2 regions of the Streptomyces sp. 2A115 genome follow, and region 2 is predicted to be linked to the other one. Evidence: predicted binding sites of a transcription regulator. Region 2 holds the regulator's gene; the other holds the start of a gene.
The links. Region 2 encodes HrcA, which represses chaperone genes, less so after heat shock. Its sites were predicted from a motif close to TTNGCACTCNGNNNNNCNGAGTGCNAA; they were not measured.
Positions count from the first base shown of each region.

Region 1: a site for HrcA is predicted at 1,551-1,577, ahead of groL (chaperonin GroEL). Genes of this name have one in related genera too.

Region 1 covers NZ_JBQQCG010000020.1:141,593-145,001, reverse strand. Annotated here, with positions in the region: gene groL (chaperonin GroEL) at 1-1,425, opposite strand, end outside; gene ACTWQR_RS19735 (cold-shock protein) at 1,854-2,060, opposite strand; gene ACTWQR_RS19730 (MoaD/ThiS family protein) at 2,517-2,792, opposite strand; gene thrC (threonine synthase) at 2,886-3,409, opposite strand, start outside.
Region 2 covers NZ_JBQQCG010000077.1:18,182-21,590, reverse strand. Annotated here, with positions in the region: gene ACTWQR_RS43000 (MBL fold metallo-hydrolase) at 1-534, opposite strand, end outside; gene hrcA (heat-inducible transcriptional repressor HrcA) at 772-1,788, shown strand; gene dnaJ (molecular chaperone DnaJ) at 1,789-2,925, shown strand; gene ACTWQR_RS42985 (nitronate monooxygenase) at 3,103-3,409, shown strand, end outside.

The DNA.
Region 1 (3,409 bases), on a different contig from region 2:
CAGGCCGTGGCCGATGGGCAGGTTGCGGACCTTCTCGACGATGACGCCACCCTCGAGGCCACCGTTGACGGCGATCTGCTTGAGCGGGGCCTCCAGGGCGAGCCGCACGGCGTTGGCGCCGGTCGCCTCGTCACCCTCGAGGTCCAGCTTCTCGAAGACCGTGGAGGCCTGGAGCAGGGCCACGCCACCACCGGCGACGATGCCCTCCTCGACGGCCGCCTTCGCGTTGCGAACGGCGTCCTCGATGCGGTGCTTGCGCTCCTTGAGCTCGACCTCGGTGGCGGCACCGGCCTTGATGACGGCCACGCCGCCGGCCAGCTTCGCCAGGCGCTCCTGGAGCTTCTCGCGGTCGTAGTCCGAGTCCGAGTTCTCGATCTCGGCACGGATCTGGTTGACCCGGCCCGCGACCTGGTCGGCCGAACCGGCACCGTCCACGATCGTGGTCTCGTCCTTGGTGATGACGACCTTGCGAGCACGGCCGAGCAGGTCGACGGTCGCGTTCTCGAGCTTGAGGCCGACCTCCTCGGAGATGACCTCACCGCCCGTGAGGATGGCGATGTCGGCCAGCATGGCCTTGCGGCGGTCACCGAAGCCCGGGGCCTTGACGGCGACGGACTTGAAGGTGCCACGGATCTTGTTGACGACCAGGGTCGACAGGGCCTCGCCCTCGACGTCCTCGGCGATGATCAGCAGCGGCTTGCCCGACTGCATGACCTTCTCCAGGAGCGGGAGCAGGTCCTTGACGTTACCGATCTTGGAGTTGGCGATGAGGATGTAGGGGTCGTCGAGCGACGCCTCCATCCGCTCCATGTCGGTGGCGAAGTACGCCGAGATGTAGCCCTTGTCGAAGCGCATACCCTCGGTGAGCTCCAGCTCCAGACCGAAGGTCTGGGACTCCTCGACGGTGATGACGCCTTCCTTGCCGACCTTGTCCATCGCCTCGGCGATGAGCTCGCCGATCTGGGTGTCGGCGGCGGAGATGGAGGCCGTGGAAGCGATCTGCTCCTTGGTCTCGACATCCTTGGCCTGCTCCAGCAGGGCACCGGAGACGGCCTCGACGGCCTTCTCGATACCGCGCTTGAGAGCCATCGGGTTGGCACCGGCGGCTACGTTGCGAAGGCCCTCGCGGACCAGCGCCTGGGCCAGGACGGTCGCGGTCGTCGTGCCGTCACCGGCGACGTCGTCCGTCTTCTTCGCGACTTCCTTGACCAGCTCGGCGCCGATCTTCTCGTACGGGTCCTCGAGCTCGATCTCCTTGGCGATGGAGACACCGTCGTTGGTGATCGTGGGGGCGCCCCACTTCTTCTCGAGGACGACGTTGCGGCCCTTGGGGCCAAGGGTGACCTTGACGGCGTCGGCGAGCTGGTTCATCCCGCGCTCGAGACCGCGCCGTGCCTCCTCGTCGAACGCGATGATCTTGGCCATGTGAAGTGGTCCTCCCGGACTGGGGTGGAATCTCCAGGACCGCGCCCGCGCCCGCGACGGACGGCCTACCGACCTCGTGGTTCCTTGCCCCACCCGGCCTGCGGGCCTCACCGACCCGGTCCTCGTTATCACTCTCACCTTCAGAGTGCTAACGCCAATGATTAGCACTCGACCCATGCGAGTGCAAGCGGCTCACGATGATCCGCAGGTGGGAGTAGGGGCGCTCGTGAACACATCCGCGCGTACCCGGGCCCCCGCACGCGCTTACCCGGTCCCGTACGCGGGCATGTCGCCGGGCCTCCGAGATGCCGCCGGCCCTCACGGCATGCCGCCGGGTACGGGCCCTCCGACATGCCGAAGGGCCCGTACCCGGTGGGGTACGAGCCCTTCGAAAGAAGAACGTCGCTGCAGTAAAGTCGGCGCGTGCTTCAGCCGGTCGCCAGTCGGACCATGTCCGCCTGCGGCCCCTTCTGGCCTTGCGAGATCTCGAAATCGACTCGCTGACCCTCTTCCAGGGTGCGGTAGCCGTCCATCTGAATCGCGCTGTAGTGGACGAATACATCCGCACCACCGTCGACCGCGATGAAGCCGTACCCCTTCTCCGCGTTGAACCACTTGACGGTGCCCTGAGCCATGCCTAACTCCCCTATTACTGGCCCTTGCACAGACCCACACTTCATGGATCCGGGTCAGACCTCACCCCCCAACGGTTGGGGGTGTGCGCCGGAACGCGTCGACCGCGGCTGAATGTATCTGCCCAACTGCCGTCTGCAACAGGTCAATCGGACGAGAATTCTGGGCGCGGTCGATCGGGAATATGTGGAGGATCCGCAAAGATTCAGGGCAAGTCGGGCCCCATAAATGCCGTGAAAGGCTTAAAAACGCGGGACACTTTGGCTGCTTCTTGTCGGGCTTCGGGCGGGAACTCATATGCGCCCGTCATGCGGAGCGAAGCAGGTTCCCCAACTGTACCGCGCTCAACCATACAGAATTGCCCCCTCCGTTTCTCTCACGGAGAGGGCAATTCGATGAACTCTCAGTAACTCCAGTTACCGACGGTAATGATCAGCCTCCGGCACTGGACTCGACGGTCAGCCTCCGGCGACGGCCGGAATGATCGAAACCCCGGCCCCGTCCGGCGTCGCCGTCTCCAGCCCCTGCTCGAAGCGAACGTCGTCGTCGTTCACGTACACGTTGACGAAGCGACGCAGCTTGCCCTGGTCGTCCAGGACACGGGCGGCGATGCCCGTGTGGTTCTTCTCCAGGTCGGCGATGACCTCGCCGAGAGTCCCACCCTCGGCAGCCACCTCGGCCTTTCCGCCGGTGTAGGTGCGCAGGATGGTGGGGATACGAACGTTGACGCTCATGGGGTACGACCTCCGGTCGGATACGAGCGCCCCGTCAGGGGCGCGGGGAACTGCGCGACCAGCCCCCAGCGGCCCGCAGCGCAAGAACTACGACTAAGAAGCGAGCCCGGCCTCACGGAACGAGTCCAGGCTCGGACGAATGGTCGCGGTGAGCCCCGTGTCAGAAGCCACCGCGTCCAGGGTCTTCAGTCCGTCACCCGTGTTGAGGACGACCGTCGTCAGCGTCGGGTCCAGCAGACCATTCTCGATCAGCTTCTTCGCCACACCCACGGTCACACCACCGGCGGTCTCCGCGAAGATGCCCTCCGTGCGCGCCAGCAGCTTGATGGCGTCGACAACCTGCTCGTCGTTCACATCCTCCACGGCCCCGCCCGTACGACGCGCGATGTCGAGCACGTACGGTCCGTCCGCGGGGTTACCGATGGCGAGCGACTTGGCGATGGTGTTCGGCTTCTGGGGCCGTACGACGTCGAGCCCGGCCTTGTACGCCACCGACACCGGCGAGCAGCCCTCGGCCTGGGCACCGAAGATCTTGTACGGCTTGTCCTCGACGAGCCCGAGCTTGATCAGCTCCTGCAGACCCTTGTCGATCTTCGTGAGCTGGGACCCGGAGGCGA
Region 2 (3,409 bases):
TCCCGGGACATCGGGGACTCCGGGGACGCCAGGAACGAGGACCGCCAGGTCGTGGCTCGTGTGCCCGGGGCCGACGTTCGCCAGCAGGACCTGCAGACCGCCGCCCAGGTCGAGCGTCCACTCGCCGGAGACGAGGTGCCGAGGCCGGACGAGCAGATCCGCGGCCTCCGCCGCCTCGCGCGCATCGGCGCCGTTGCGAACGGCGTCCGCGCGCAGCTCCTCCCGCTCGTGGACGAGCACCCGCTCGAGCCCCACCGCACCGAAGACCTCGACCCCCGCGAACGCCGCCGCACCGAAGACATGGTCGAAGTGCGGGTGCGTGAGCGCGAGGTGGGTGACCCGCCCGCCCCCGAGCAACCGCCGCGCCTCGGTACGCAGCCGCGCGCCCTCCCGCACGCTCGACCCCGCGTCGATCATGAGCGCCGCGTCCTCGCCCACCACCAGCCCGGTCGTGCAGTCCCACACCGGAAGCCGGCACCGCCCCACGCGGGGGGCCAGTTCCTCCCATCCGGACTCCGCCCACGTCACGTTCAGCATGCCCCCGGCTCTTCCCAAGTCACCTTCATACAACGACGCTATCCCCAGGTTCCGGACAGAGGTTCCCGACAGAGCGGGACAGCCCCGTACACGTCGGCACGACATGGCAGGCCCGCCCTTGCCGGGGTCGTACCTACCGGCCGTACACTTGCTGCGGGGGTGCTGGCACTCGCACGCGCTGAGTGCCAAGCGGAGACCAGGGAAGCACCGGAAAACCAGCTGGAGGTGTGCGCGATGCTCAGTGAACGCAGGCTCGAGGTGCTGCGCGCCATCGTCCAGGACTACGTGGGCACGGAGGAGCCGGTCGGCTCCAAGGCGCTCACGGAGCGGCACCGGCTCGGTGTCTCCCCGGCGACGGTTCGTAATGACATGGCTGTGCTGGAGGACGAGGGCTATATCGCCCAGCCGCACACCAGCGCCGGACGCATCCCCACGGACAAGGGCTACCGGCTCTTCGTCGACAAGCTCGCGGGCGTCAAGCCGATGACCGCGCCGGAGCGGCGGGCGATCCAGAACTTCCTCGACGGCGCCGTCGACCTCGACGACGTGGTGGGGCGGACCGTCCGGCTTCTCGCGCAGCTGACCAGGCAGGTCGCCGTCGTGCAGTACCCGTCGCTCACCCGCTCGACCGTGCGTCACGTGGAGCTGCTGTCGCTGGCCCCGGCCCGCGTCATGCTCGTACTGATCACGGACACCGGCCGGGTCGAGCAGCGCATGGTGGACTGCCCGGCCCCCTTCGGGGAGGCGTCTTTGGCGGATCTACGCGCGCGGCTCAACAGCCGGGTCGCGGGCCGCCGTTTCGCGGACGTCCCGCAGCTGGTGCAGGACCTGCCCGATGCCTTCGAGGCGGAGGACAGGGGTACGGTCGCGACGGTGCTCTCCACTCTCCTGGAGACACTCGTCGAGGAGACCGAGGAGCGGCTGATGATCGGCGGAACCGCCAATCTCACCCGCTTCGGACATGACTTTCCCCTCACCATCCGTCCGGTCCTGGAGGCACTCGAGGAGCAGGTCGTGCTCCTCAAACTCCTAGGTGAGGTCAACGATTCGGGCATGGCTGTACGGATCGGTCACGAGAACGCCCATGAGGGACTCAACTCCACGTCGGTGGTCTCGGTCGGCTACGGTTCGGGCGGCGAGGCAGTAGCAAAACTAGGCGTGGTCGGACCGACCCGCATGGATTACCCGGGAACGATGGGAGCGGTACGAGCGGTGGCACGGTACGTAGGACAGATCCTGGCGGAGTCGTAAGTGGCCACGGACTACTACGCCGTACTCGGCGTGCGCCGCGATGCGTCCCAGGACGAGATCAAGAAGGCGTTCCGGAGGCTCGCTCGCGAGCTGCATCCGGACGTGAATCCCGATCCGAAGACGCAGGAGCGCTTCAAGGAGATCAACGCCGCCTACGAGGTGTTGTCGGACCCGCAGAAGAAGCAGGTCTACGACCTCGGCGGCGACCCGCTGTCCCAGGCGGGCGGCCAAGGCGCGGGCGGCTTCGGCGCCGGCGGGTTCGGGAACTTCTCGGACATCATGGACGCGTTCTTCGGTACGGCGTCGCAGCGTGGCCCGCGGTCGCGTACGCGCCGCGGCCAGGACGCGATGATCCGGCTGGAGATCGAGCTCGACGAGGCCGCCTTCGGTACGACGAAGGACATCCAGGTCGACACGGCTGTCGTCTGCACCACCTGTAGCGGCGAGGGCGCCGCGCCGGGTACGTCCGCGCAGACCTGCGACATGTGCCGCGGTCGCGGCGAGGTGTCCCAGGTGACGCGGTCCTTCCTGGGCCAGGTCATGACGTCCCGGCCGTGCCCGCAGTGCCAGGGCTTCGGGACCGTCGTCCCGACGCCGTGCCCGGAGTGCGCCGGCGACGGTCGCGTACGGTCGCGGCGGACCCTGACCGTGAAGATCCCGGCCGGTGTCGACAACGGCACGCGGATCCAGCTCGCCGGTGAGGGCGAGGTCGGACCCGGTGGCGGTCCCGCCGGCGACCTCTACGTCGAGATCCACGAACTCCCGCACGCCGTCTTCCAACGGCGCGGCGACGACCTGCACGTCACGGTCACGATTCCGATGACCGCGGCGGCGCTCGGTACGAAGGTTCCGCTGGAGACGCTCGACGGGCTCGAAGAGGTCGACATCCGTCCGGGCACCCAGTCCGGGCAGTCGATCCCGAAGCACGGGCGCGGTGTCACGCACCTGCGGGGCGGCGGACGCGGTGACCTCATCGTCCACGTCGAGGTCATGACTCCGAGCAAGCTCGACGCCGAGCAGGAGAGGTTGCTGCGCGAACTGGCCGTTCTGCGGGGTGAGGAACGGCCCACAGGGCAGTTTCAACCGGGGCAGCAGGGGCTTTTCTCGCGGTTGAAGGACGCGTTCAACGGGCGCTGAGGCGCCCCGCTGTCCTGACCTTGGTCCGGGCCGGGCTCCTGGGGGCTGCGCCCCCAGAACCCCGCTTTCAGCCTGAACGGCCTCGTCCTCAATCGCCGGACGGGCTGGGTGGGCCCGGGCTGTGCCAGGTCTCAGGCCGGATTCGGACTTGTTCGGGGGACGTGACAACATGCCGTCATGTCCACCGCGCTGACCGATCTTTTCCCCCTCCCGATCGTGCAGGCCCCCATGGCGGGCGGCGTCTCCGTGCCGCAGCTCGCCGCGGCCGTGTCCGAGGCAGGGGGGCTCGGTTTCCTCGCCGCCGGCTACAAAACGGCCGACGGCATGTACCAGGAGATCAAGCAGCTGCGCGGGGCCACGAGCCGTCCGTTCGGCGTGAACCTCTTCATGCCGCAGCCGGAGTACGCGGACCCCGCCGCCGTCGAGGTCTACGCCAACCAGCTCGCCGGTGAAGCCGCCTGGTACGAGACCGAGCTCGGCGACC